4 regions of the Clostridium sp. HCS.1 genome follow, and region 3 is predicted to be linked to each of the others. Evidence: predicted binding sites of a transcription regulator. Region 3 holds the regulator's gene; each other region holds the start of a gene.

Region 1 (3,220 bases), 1.1 Mb from region 3:
CTTACCTTCATTTAATTGTCTTGGAAGATCTTCTCTATTAAACTCTGAATCTTTATTTGCTGCTACTGCATCGTTATATTTATTTATACTTTCTACCATAGTATCTTTATCTATTGATAATTTTTCTGCTAATTCTTCTACTGAATCTGCTTCTGTTACTAATCCCATATTGAAGTATTCTTCAGTAGCCTTTAAGCTCTTTCTTAATCCTTCATCAAAGAAAAGATAAGCAACTCCATCCTTTTGTTCTAATATTGCTTTGGAAACTACATCTCTAGTTAATAATTCATTAGTAAATCTCTTACCATCTTTATTAATAAGGATAGCACCATTTCCTCTTACAGCTTCAGTAACCATTACAGCTTTTTCTGGAACAACTGTTGGATGAGTTTGAATTTCTTCAATATCAACTAAATCTGCTCCAAGTTTTTCTGCTAAAACTATTCCATCTCCAGTAGCTCCGCTGTGATTAGTAGTAGCAAATCCTTTTAATTCTTCTTTGTAGCTAACAACCATTTCTTGATTAGCTGAGAATCCTCCAGCAGCTATAACTACTGCTTTTGTGTTAATAGTATATTCTTTACCTTCTTTATTAGTTGCCTTTATTCCTGAAACATTACCATCTTTATCTAGTATTATTTCCTTAGCTTCGTTCCAAAGTCTTAAATCTACTTTTTCATTTTCAGCCGCTGTCTTTAAAGTATCAACTAAGTGAGCACCTACTGCTGCACCACCAGTAGGTCTATGTGTTCTGTAATTTGTTGATCCAGCCATCTTACCTACATCTGAAAGGTCAGCTCCAAGTTCAGTTAACCATGCTACTGAATCCTTTGCTTCATTTGTTAATTTTTCTACTAATTCAGGGTTATTTTTATTATATCCACCCTTCATAGTGTCATTATACATTGTTTCTATAGAATCTTCTATGTTCTTGTTTTTTTGTTGCTCTGTTTCTGCTGCATTTAACCCACCAGTAGCTCTATTAGTGTTACCACCTACCATAGGCATTTTTTCTAAAAGAATTACATTTTCTACGCCTTCTTGTTTAGCTTGTACAGCTGCTGATAGTCCTGCTCCACCTGCTCCTATAATAACTATATCAGCAGTTTCTTTCTTAGAACCACACCCAACTAATGCTGTAGGAACTAAAATTAAAGCTGACATTACTAATGCTAAAGCTTTCTTTTTCATTTAGTATTTCTCCCCTTGTTTTTTAGTTTTTTTACAGCTTTAGTATATTTGTTAATTAATAATCAATCAATATTGTGGTCTTATTGTTTATTTTGGTCTTTTTGGTCTTTTTATTTTACTTTATAATAATTAGTTGGCCTTCCTATTTTCCCATACTCCTGATACATTTCAACTTTGCTTTCTTCTACCATTTTTTCTAAGTATCTTCTTGCTGTAACTCTTGCAAGTCCACATCCATTAGCTATTTCTTCAGCTGTTAACTTATCATTTTTTTTTAATTTCATAAATTCTATTATCTTATTATAAGTTTTTATATTTAATCCCTTACAAAGTTCTTTTTCTTCTTGTTCTACATTTATATTTACTATATATTGATCTATATGTTCTTGATTTATATCTTCAACATTATTTAACTCTAAAAACCTATTCTTATAATTAATTAATGATTCTTTAAACCTTTCAAATTTGAATGGTTTTATTAAATAATCTATAGCTCCATATTTAAAAGCATCATCTACAGAGGCTTTACACTTATCTGCTGTAATTAATATTGTATCTAAATTTATTTCTTCTAATCTAATCCATTTCAACAACTCTATGCCTTTACCATCAGGTAAAAACACATCTAATAATACTAAATTAGCCTTACACTTTCTTAATTTAATTTTAGCTTCTTTTATAGAACTGGCATCATCTATCACCTTAAAACTACCTATTTTTTCTAAAAATCTTTTGTTAATTTCTTTAACCATTGGGTCATCTTCCACAATAAAAACATTAATTATATTCATTAAATCTTTACCTCCCATATTGTCAATTCATCTGATGTTAATTTCAAATCTCCATTTAATGAATTTATTATACTATTCACATTATACAATCCTAATCCTCTAAAACTTCCTTTTGTGCTAAATCCCCTTAAAAATATTTTTTCTTTTAGTTTATCATCAATTTTATTTCCATTATTTTTTACTATAATGTTTATTTTTTCCTCTTGGAAGATACCTATGTATATATATCCATCATCTCTTCCCTTCAATTCTTCTATAGAATTTTCTAACAAGTTTCCTACAATAGTCAACACATCTTGTATCACAATATTTTTAGGTATTTCTTTTAAATTTGAGTTTTCATCTACTTCAAACTTTATCTTAAGTTCATCGGCTTTATTATATTTTGAAAAGATTAAACCTTGTATTGATGCTTCTCTTATCTTCTTCAAAGAATCAGTTATTGCTCCTCTATTCTCGGTTGTTTCAAAAATATATTCTAAAGCCTTATCGCTTTCATCTAATTGAATTAAACCAGCAATTGTATGTAATTTATTCATAAACTCATGATTTTGAGCTCTTAAATTCCAAGTTAATTCCTTTACACCAGTTAACTCTGCAGCCATATTATGAACTTTTGTGAAATCCTGAAAACTAGCTATTGCTCCTACTATTTTCCCATATTCACCAATAATGCTGTAAAAATTTGCCATAATTATCACATTATTATTAAGTCTAATTTCTTCATTGAAAATTCTACTTCTTCTATACATAACTTCATTTAACAAGCTCTTTATCTTATCATCAATAATTTTATTAGAATGGAGCTTTAATATTTCATAAGCTTTACTATTAATTACAGTTATTTCCCCTAAATTATTTACAGCAATAAGTCCTTCTTCAATGTTATTAATAATAGACTCCTTTTCCCTAAGCTCATTTGCTATTTCTTCTGGTTCTAATCCATAAATATCTGATTTTATATTTTTTGCTAATTTCTTAGCTAAAAATATAATAATAATTAAAACTCCCATAAACACAGGTATTAAACCATTAAAAAATTCTACCACTTCGCTTCTTATATCTCTCTTTAAAACTCCTACTGCTACTGCTCCAACTTGTACACCATCTTTATAAACCGGTGTAAAGCCTCTCACAGATTTTCCTAAGTGACCTTCACCTTCCGAAACATAGGTTTCCCCTTCAGTCAATACTAGTTTTTCATCTCCTCCTAAAAATTTTCTACCTATATTATCTGG
Region 2 (3,220 bases), 920 kb from region 3:
GGGGATTATACTAGAAAGGGGTTTTTTTCTTTAACTTATAAAAGCTGTATATTTGTTTATTTAATACATAATGTGTATAATGAAATTAGATGTATAAGATAATAAATATATAATTATTAATATGTACAATATATTGGGAGGAACCTTAAATGGAAAAGAAAAAAATAATAACGATATTTGGAACAAGGCCTGAAGCAATAAAAATGGCTCCTTTAGTAAAAGAACTTGAAAAAAGAGAAGGAATTGAATCTAAAGTTTGTGTTACAGCTCAACATAGAGAAATGTTAGATCAGGTTTTGGAATTATTTGATATAACACCAGATTTTGACTTAAATATAATGAAAAGTAAACAAACATTAACTGGAATAACTAACAAAGTATTAGAAGGATTAGAGGAAGTCTTTACTAAAGAAAAACCAGATATGATATTAGTCCATGGTGATACAACAACTACTTTTTCAGGAGCTTTAGCAGCTTTTTATCAACAAATAAAAGTAGGTCATGTAGAAGCTGGGCTTAGAACTTTTGATAAGTATTTTCCTTTCCCAGAAGAAATGAATAGAAAACTTACAGGGTCTCTAGCAGATTTACATTTTGCCCCTACAAAAGGCTCCAAAGCAAATCTTTTAAGAGAAGGTGTTAAAGAAAGTGATGTATTTATAACTGGAAATACTGTTATAGATGCTATGAGTCATACTGTTAAAGAAAACTATAAATTTGAAAATGAATTATTAAATAAAATAGATTTTGAAAATAAAAAAGTAATTATGATAACTGCTCACAGAAGAGAAAACTGGGGAGAAGGAATAGAAAATATATGTGATGCCTTAAATAAAATAGTTGAAGAAAATAAAGATGTTGAATTAGTATATTTAGTACATCTTAACCCAGTTGTAAAAGATGTAGTTACAAAGAAGTTAGGAAATAAAGAGAGAATACATTTACTTTCTCCATTAGATACTAATGAAACTCATAATTTAATGAATAAGTGCTTTATGGTAATGACTGATTCTGGTGGATTACAAGAGGAAGCCCCTCACTTAGGAAAACCAGTTCTTGTATTAAGAGACGTTACAGAAAGACCAGAAGCAGTAGAATATGGAACAGTAAAATTAGTTGGAACAGATATAGAAAAGATAGTAAGTGAAGCTAATTCCTTAATAAGAGATGAAAATCAATACTTAAAAATGAGTAAAGCAGCTAATCCATATGGGGATGGTTATGCATCAAAAAGAATTGTAGATATTATAGAAAACTATTTTGGAATAAGCAATATAGAGATTGAAGAGTTTATTAGATAAGTAAAAAATAAAATAATTAAAATAATTGGGTTGAATAAAAGGGACAAAGTGGTATAATTTAATTGTGTTAATTGTTTGACAATTCATAAGATTAAATTAAAGGAGATGTGAATATGAGGGAAGTTGTAATTGCGAGTGCTGTGAGAACTCCAGTCGGTTCATTTGGTGGTTCATTAAAGGATGTTTCAGCAGTGGATTTAGGAGCCTTAGTTATAAAAGAAGCTGTAAATAGAGCAGGAATAAAAGGTGAATTAGTTGAAGAAGTTTTGATGGGCAATGTAATACAAGCTGGTCTTGGACAAAATATAGCTAGACAAGCAACTATTAAGGCTGGACTACCTGTAGAAGTTCCTGCCATGACAATTAATATGGTTTGTGGTTCAGGACTTAGAACTGTTTCATTAGCAGCTCAAATGATTAAAGCCGGTGATGCTGATATTATTATTGCTGGAGGAGCAGAAAATATGTCTCAAGCTCCATACTTATTAAAGACATCCAGATGGGGTCAAAGAATGGGCGATGGAAAAATGGTAGATGCAATGCTTAATGATGCATTAATGGATGCATTTAATAACTACCATATGGGTGTTACTGCAGAGAATATCGCTAAACAATGGAATTTAAGCAGAGAAGAACAAGATGAGTTTGCATTAAATTCTCAATTAAAGGCGGAAGCTGCTATTAAAGCTGGAAAGTTTAAAGAAGAAATAGTTCCAGTTGTTATTCCACAAAGAAAAGGAGAACCAAAGGTATTTGATACCGATGAATTCCCAAGATTTGGTTCAAAGATAGAAGGTTTAGCTAAATTAAAACCTGCATTTATAAAAGATGGTACTGTTACAGCTGGTAATGCATCAGGTATTAATGATGGGGCAGCAGCATTTGTTGTTATGAGTGCAGAAAAAGCAAAAGAATTAGGAATAACTCCATTAGCTAAGATTGTATCTTATGGTCAAAAGGGATTAGATCCTGCAATTATGGGATATGGACCATTCCACGCTACAAAGAAGGCATTAGAAGTAGCAAACTTAAAGGTAGAAGACCTAGATTTAATAGAAGCAAATGAAGCTTTTGCATCTCAAAGTTTAGCTGTTGCAAAAGATTTAAACTTTAATATGGATAAGGTTAATGTAAATGGAGGAGCTATTGCATTAGGTCATCCAGTTGGAGCATCAGGTGCAAGAATATTAGTTACATTACTTCATGAAATGCAAAAAAGAGATGCTAAAAAAGGTTTAGCAACTTTATGTATAGGTGGAGGAATGGGAACTGCGCTTATAGTTGAAAGAGAATAGATTTATTTAAATGTAAATGCCCTCGAATAATCGAGGGCATTTTAAATTTTATGAATTATATAATTTGTTTTAGAGAATAATAAAAATAAATATAAAATAAAAATGAATAAACTATTAATGAATTATGCATTTGTCAAATAAAAAAATAAATTTTAATAATATAAACAATGTATTTTTTTATAAAATCAAGCAAAAATAAAATTAATAAAAAAATATGAAAATGTTATCAAAAGGAGAGTAAAAAATAAAATTTTGAATAAATTTTCAGAAAAATGAATGGAGAGGACAAATTTAAGCTATATTTAAAGATAATAGGAAAAAAAATGAATTTACTTAAGCAAATCAGATATAAATTCTTATAATAATGTAAAATCAAGTAATAATCTGTTAAATAAACTTATTTAAGGTTTTCATTAATTATTTTAGAGTAATATAATAACAAGAGTTAGTTGGGAGTGAAGATAAAATGAGTAGAGAAATGAAAAATACTATTTCGAATATGATAAAGTATGATTTAATAGCTGGTTTCATTTTTGTACTTATATTATCTCTATTCTTTAATTTAAAAGTGGCTCTTATATTTTTTCTTGGGTTAATGATTTCTTTAATTAACACATCCGTTAA
Region 3 (3,220 bases):
GTAGTTGCACATACCTTTGATAATTCTTCTACAGCTAATATATATGAAAGAGTATCTCCACCAGCTCCACCATATTCTTTTGAAAATGGAATTCCCATCATTCCGATTTTAGCCATTTTTTCAACATTTTCCATAGGGAATCTTTCTGTTTCATCAATTTCAGCAGCTATTGGTTTAACTTCCTTCAAAGCGAATTCTCTAACCATTTTTTTTACTAGTTCTTGTTCCTTAGTCAATTGAAAATTCATTAAATATACCTCCTTGATATTGTACCCTTTTCCTTAAAATAAGTTGTGTTTAAATTTAGAACTATTTTTTATATTTTTTTTATTCTGACTATTTATTAGAAAAATTTTTAGCTCTCTTATCAATGAAAGCTGTCATTCCTTCTTTTTGATCTTCAGTTGCGAAACATTTTCCAAAATCCTCTGCTTCAATTTCAATTGCAGTATCTATATCTACTTGCATACCTCTGTTTATAGCATCTTTGCATAACTTAACAGCTATAGGAGCATTAGCCATAATTGTATTTGCCATCGCTTTAGCTTCTTCCATTAAGCTTTCTAGAGGTACAACTTTATTTACTAAACCAATTCTTAAAGCTTCATCTGCTTTAACCATTGCACATGTGTAAATAAGCTCTTTTGCTTTTCCTTCTCCAACTAATCTTGGCAACCTTTGTGTTCCACCAAATCCTGGTGTTATTCCAAGTCCTGCTTCTGGTTGAGCAAATCTTGCCTTTTCTGAAGCTATTCTAATATCACAAGCCATAGCTAATTCGCATCCGCCACCAAGTGCAAATCCTGAAATAGCTGCAATAACAGGCTTGTCTAGTTTTTCTAATCTTCTGAAAACTTTATTTCCTAAAAGGCCAAAGTTTTTTCCTTCTTCTTCTGAAAGGTCCTTCATTTCTGAAATATCTGCACCAGCTACGAAGGCTTTTTCTCCAGCACCTGTTAAGATAACAGAATATATGTTACTGTCTTGTTCTAAATCTTCTAAAACCGCATCTAAATCTTTTAATGTGTCTGAATTTAGAGCATTTAAAGCTTTAGGTCTATTAATAGTTACAATTGCTAAGTGTTCTTCTTTTTCAAGAATTAAATTTTTCAATTCCATTCAAAGTCCTCCTTCTAAACTATATATACGATATTTTTGAATACTTATAATATATATTTCCCCCCAGAAATATTGTTATAAGATTAACAATATACCCAAAAAATAATTGAAGCTTAAGCTTCAATTATAATTATAAACTTATAAAATTTCTTTTTCAATAGTATTTGTGAAATAAGACAAATTAATAATGTAATCACTTACATTGTTCTTTATCATTTAATAAGTATATAAGTGTTAATAAACTCTCAGACAAATGTACATTTTCTACTATTACTTCATCTGGAACTGATAAATCAACAGGTGCAAAGTTCCATATTCCTGTAACTCCATTTTCAACTAGTATATCACTTACCTTTTGTGCATTTATTCTAGGTACACATATAATACCAATATCTATAGAATTTTCTAATAAGTAGTTTTTCAAAACATCAATATCTTGGATTTCTATATCTCTTATTCTAATTCCTATTAACTTTGGATTTGCATCAAATATTCCTACAATATTTAAACCACTTTGTGCAAATCTACTATAGTTTGCAATTGCCTGCCCTATATTACCTGCTCCAACGATTATAGCATTATATTCTTTATTTAAACCTAATATAATGCTAATTTGGTTATAAAGATCCTTAACATTATACCCATATCCTTGTTGACCAAAGTCTCCAAAACAATTTAAATCTTGTCTAATTTGTGATGCAGTAAAACCAATTTTTTCACCTAATTCTTTTGAAGATATTCTATCTACATCATTTCTTAGTAATTCTTGTAAATATCTATGATACTTTGGCAGTCTCTTAATTACTGCCATTGAAATATTTTTTTTCTTCTCCATATTATTTCTCCTATTTTTATTTTTTTTATTTAAAGCACGATTTTTCATATATATTAATTATTTTAACACTTTTATTTGTATTTTAAAACAATTTAAGTTATCTATTTAACAAGGCATCTCAAATATATTATTATCTTTATAATTTATTTTTATTTGTCAAAAGGAAATATCTTTAATTATATTAAATAAATGCACAAAAAATTAGACTTATGTATAACGTAGCAGATGCGTTATACATAAGTCTTAACTTTACAAAATTAAACTGTGTAAACAAAAGTAATCTTGTATGCTTCCCTTATGCCTGAATGTTCTCAACTCAAATAATTATATTTAATTTGATGAAATTTGTCAATAAAAAAAGAAAAAATATAATGCTAGCTACGACCTCGCAAGCTCCAAGTCGCCCTAGCATTATATTGTTTTCTTTTAATACTGAAGGAAATAATTCCTCATTTCATTTCGGAATTATAAAAAATATTTATAACGTAAACCTTCTACTTATAATTAAAGATTTATATATTTATCTCCTATTTATTTTAAGCATCTTGTGGAGTTTATTACTGCAAGAACTGTAACTCCAACATCTGCAAATACTGCTTCCCACATAGTAGCTATTCCAAAGGCTCCTAAAATTAAAACTAATACTTTTATTCCTAATGCAAATATTATATTTTGCCATAAGATTTTGTTAGTTTTTCTAGCAACTTTTATTGCTGAAACTAAAGCTTCTGGGTTGTCATTCATAAGAACTACATCTGCTGCTTCAATGGCTGCATCTGAACCTATGCCTCCCATAGCAACACCGATATCTGCTCTTGCTAATACTGGAGCATCATTTATTCCATCACCTACGAATATTACTTTTCCTTGAGATTTATTACCATTAATTATCTCTTCTACTTTATCTACCTTATCACCTGGTAATAACTCTGCATATACCTTATCTACACCAACTATTCCTGATACTTTTTCAGCCACTGTATTATTATCACCAGTTAGCATTACAGTTTGTGTAACTCCTATTTCTTTTAATGCTTTTATTGCATCTTTAGAACCTTCTTTGATTTCATCAGAAATAACTATATTTCCTTTATATTCATTATTAATAGCTATATGAACTATAGTTCCAATTGTATCAACATTTTCATACTTAATATTGAATTTCTCCATTAGTTTATAGTTACCAACTAATATTTCTTTTCCTTCTAATAGAGTTTTTACTCCATGTCCAGAAATTTCTTCGTAATTAACTAATTCTTTTGAATC
Region 4 (3,220 bases), 1.4 Mb from region 3:
CACTCTCCACAGGCAACACATTTTTCTTTATCAACTTGTGAAACATAATTTGAACGTACCATATCAACATTTTTAAACATTGATGCAGATCTTAATGCAAGGCAAGAGCAACCGCAACAATTACATATTGCATGAGTTTTTCCTGAACCATCAAGATTTGGTATTTGATGCATTAACCCATTTTCTTCTGCTCTTTTAATTATTTCAAAGGCTTCTTCTCTAGTAATTTGTCTTCCTCTTCCAGTACGAATATAGTATTCTGCTGCATGTCCCATTTGAATACACATGTCTTCTGCTAAATGGCCGCAGCCTTCTCCCATTACTTTTCTTGCTGTACGACAGGAACAATCAGAAACTGTGAAAATATCGTTTTCATTAAGGTACTTAGAAACTTATTCGTAAGAAGCTCTTCTAGTTTCTCCATCAATGGCTTTTTCTATAGGTATAACACGCATTAATCCTACACCTACTGGAAATGCTCCTGTACTCTTTGGTCCTCTTACTCTTCCATAGGCTTCAAAAGCTTCCGCAATTTGAGGATATTTATTAACGTTTTCTTTGTTGTTAACCATCATTTCCATAATTCCTGGAACCCAAGTGTCATACCAATAGGTATCAACTCCATTAATAGTATTTACAAAACATACACCTGCCACTGCTAAATCCCATAGTAGCTTTGCAGTTTCATCTATAGATTTATCGCATAAAGGAGCAAGTTCTTCTGCGGTATATTTTGTTCTTATTTTCATACATAAGGCTACCTCTGCCATTTCTTCTGTAACAACAGGCTCTAAAATTAAATATTCTGGATCCTCTGCCTTTATTTCATTTTTTGAACCAGTTTTTTTCCTACTAATATGATTTGCAAGATCCAATACCTTTTCTTTTACCATTATTCTCCCCCTAATTTAATAATAAAATTAATTTTCATTCCATTCTTTAATTTCTTTCCTAAGCCATTCTGCAAACTCCTCAATACCTTCTCCTGTTCTTGCAGATATAGGAATGATTTTTATATTAGGATTTAATTTTTTTACACGCTTAATGCAGGTTTCCAAATTAAAGTCAAAATAATTAATAACATCAATTTTATTAATTAATAAAACATCGCAAATGGAAAACATTAATGGATATTTTAATGGCTTATCATCTCCTTCAGGAATACTTAAAATCATTGCATTTTTTGATGCTCCAGTATCAAATTCTGCTGGACATACCAAATTACCTACATTCTCTAAAATAGCAAAATCAATATCATTTGTTTCTAAAGCTTCTAAGCCTTGCTTTGTCATATCTGCATCAAGATGACACATTCCTCCTGTATGCAATTGAATAACTTTTGCTCCTGTTTTAGAAATAGTATGAGCATCAACATCTGAGTCAATATCTGCTTCCATAACACCTATTTTCATTTCATTTTTTAAAGTATTAATTGTTCTTGTAAGAGTTGTTGTTTTCCCTGAACCTGGTGATGACATTAGATTTAGCAAAAATACTTTCTTTTTCTTAAGTTCTTCCCTAAGTAAGTTAGCTTCATGATCGTTGTTTTCAAAAACACTTTGTTTAATTTCGAGAATCTTAAAATTCTCCATTAATTTATCCCTCCTAATTATAAAGAATATATAATTTGAACTTTTTGTTGTATTATTAAAGGATTTTCTCTCTTAAATTACTTCTATGAAATACTCTTTATATAATATAAATATTGAAGACTCAAATCTGGTATGACCAGATTAATAATCTTGATAAAATTTTAACATGATTGTTGATTTAAAGTCAATATATTCCTATAATACTAATATATGTTTATAATAATATTTAAATTATTTACTTTTTATTTATTTTGGAATATTATTGAAGTAGATTATTAATTGGTATTTGGTTGAACCAGATTCAGCTTAGAGAGGTGTATTTTATGATAGAATTTTCAAAATTAAATTCTCCAACATTAAAAGATTTATTTATTAAAGAACTAGAAACTATGATTTTATCTGGAAAACTTCAGATTGGTGAAAAACTTCCTTCAGAAAGAGACCTTGCTAAGTCTATGCAAGTAAGTAGAGCTGTTGTTAATGCTGGAATTGTAGAATTATCTAGGAAAGGTTTTCTAAATATAAAACCAAGAGTTGGTGCTTTTGTAGCTGATTATCGTAGAAATGGAACTATGGAAACTTTAATTTCTATTATGAAATATAATGGTGGAAGGTTAAGAGATGCTGAAATACGTTCTATTCTTGAACTTCGTATAGCCTTAGATAGTTTAGCTGTAGAACTATGTATTCCAATAATTAAAAAAGAAGAAATTGAAACCTTAAAAGGGTATGTAAGTAAAATGAAAGAAACAGATTCTGTTGAAACTGCATCTAAGTTAGCATTTCAATTCCAACATGAATTGGCTTTTCTTTCAGGAAATACTCTTATACCTTTAATTTTCCACTCTTTTAAGGCTCCTATTTTATCTTTATGGGAACGCTTCTGTATATTATATGGTATAGATTCATTAATAAATAATACATCTATTTTATGTGATTACATAGAAAAAAGAGATACCAAAAAGGCTATAGAATGTTTAACTATAAATATTAATGATACTATAAGTGGTAAAAGGCAAATATATTATTAATTTAATGTCCTAAAGGAGTTCTTTCTAATAGATGGCGTTCTTGTATAAGATCTGCATACACCAATATGCAAAGATTTATGAATAATGGTATCATAGCAATCCATATTGCCTTTTCTTTCAATATATTACAAGCAGCTGCTAAAATAATAGCGCCCATAATAAAACTTGAAAGCATTAAGGTATGTGTTTTACCCTTTTTAAGTAAAGATTTATCTCCCTTTCTTAAATACTTTGCAATAGAAATTCCAATTTGTCTTAAATGATTTGTACAAAAAGTAGTTGACATTGGTATTCCTTGTGCTTGGCGGAAAGTATTATATTGCATAGAGCAAATAAAGTTTATAGCTACTTGTACCACCTTATCTGTTACTGTTAATGGAATAAATCCTATAATTAATAAAACTATTAATTCAAAGCCTATTAAATATGTATCCCAACGGAATAAGCCTATTTTCTTAATTGGATTAGGTAAAAGTTCTGACATAATTGCCCCCATAAGATAGGCTGTAATAGGAATAAGATAATAAAAACCTTCACTCCACTTTCCATTTCCTAATTCAATAGCCATTAATACGAAATTAGCAGTTTGTGCATTAC

Evidence for each region. Region 3 encodes Rex, which represses fermentation and respiration genes when NADH is low (regulators of the CRP and FNR family bind a similar motif). Its sites were predicted from a motif close to ATTGTTAANNNNTTAACAAT; they were not measured.
Region 1: the regulator Rex is predicted to act here: its motif matches at 1,239-1,258, upstream of ACFYH6_RS07675 (flavocytochrome c).
Region 2: the regulator Rex is predicted to act here: its motif matches at 1,365-1,384, upstream of ACFYH6_RS16015 (acetyl-CoA C-acetyltransferase).
Region 4: the regulator Rex is predicted to act here: its motif matches at 1,742-1,761, upstream of hypB (hydrogenase nickel incorporation protein HypB).

What each region holds. Positions count from the first base shown of each region.
Region 1 is NZ_CP170704.1:1,604,075-1,607,294, reverse strand. It holds gene ACFYH6_RS07675 (flavocytochrome c) at 1-1,191, opposite strand, end outside; gene ACFYH6_RS07670 (response regulator) at 1,302-1,982, opposite strand; gene ACFYH6_RS07665 (ATP-binding protein) at 1,982-3,220, opposite strand, start outside.
Region 2 is NZ_CP170704.1:3,340,578-3,343,797, reverse strand. It holds gene wecB (non-hydrolyzing UDP-N-acetylglucosamine 2-epimerase) at 150-1,301, shown strand; gene ACFYH6_RS16015 (acetyl-CoA C-acetyltransferase) at 1,415-2,596, shown strand; gene ACFYH6_RS16010 (ATP synthase subunit I) at 3,063-3,220, shown strand, end outside.
Region 3 is NZ_CP170704.1:480,195-483,414, reverse strand. It holds gene ACFYH6_RS02375 (acyl-CoA dehydrogenase) at 1-248, opposite strand, end outside; gene ACFYH6_RS02370 (short-chain-enoyl-CoA hydratase) at 337-1,119, opposite strand; gene ACFYH6_RS02365 (redox-sensing transcriptional repressor Rex) at 1,313-1,954, opposite strand; gene ACFYH6_RS02360 (heavy metal translocating P-type ATPase) at 2,486-3,220, opposite strand, start outside.
Region 4 is NZ_CP170704.1:1,928,783-1,932,002, reverse strand. It holds partial or broken gene ACFYH6_RS09240 (FAD-dependent oxidoreductase) at 1-893, opposite strand, end outside; gene hypB (hydrogenase nickel incorporation protein HypB) at 921-1,592, opposite strand; gene ACFYH6_RS09230 (FadR/GntR family transcriptional regulator) at 1,916-2,623, shown strand; gene ACFYH6_RS09225 (YoaK family protein) at 2,625-3,220, opposite strand, start outside.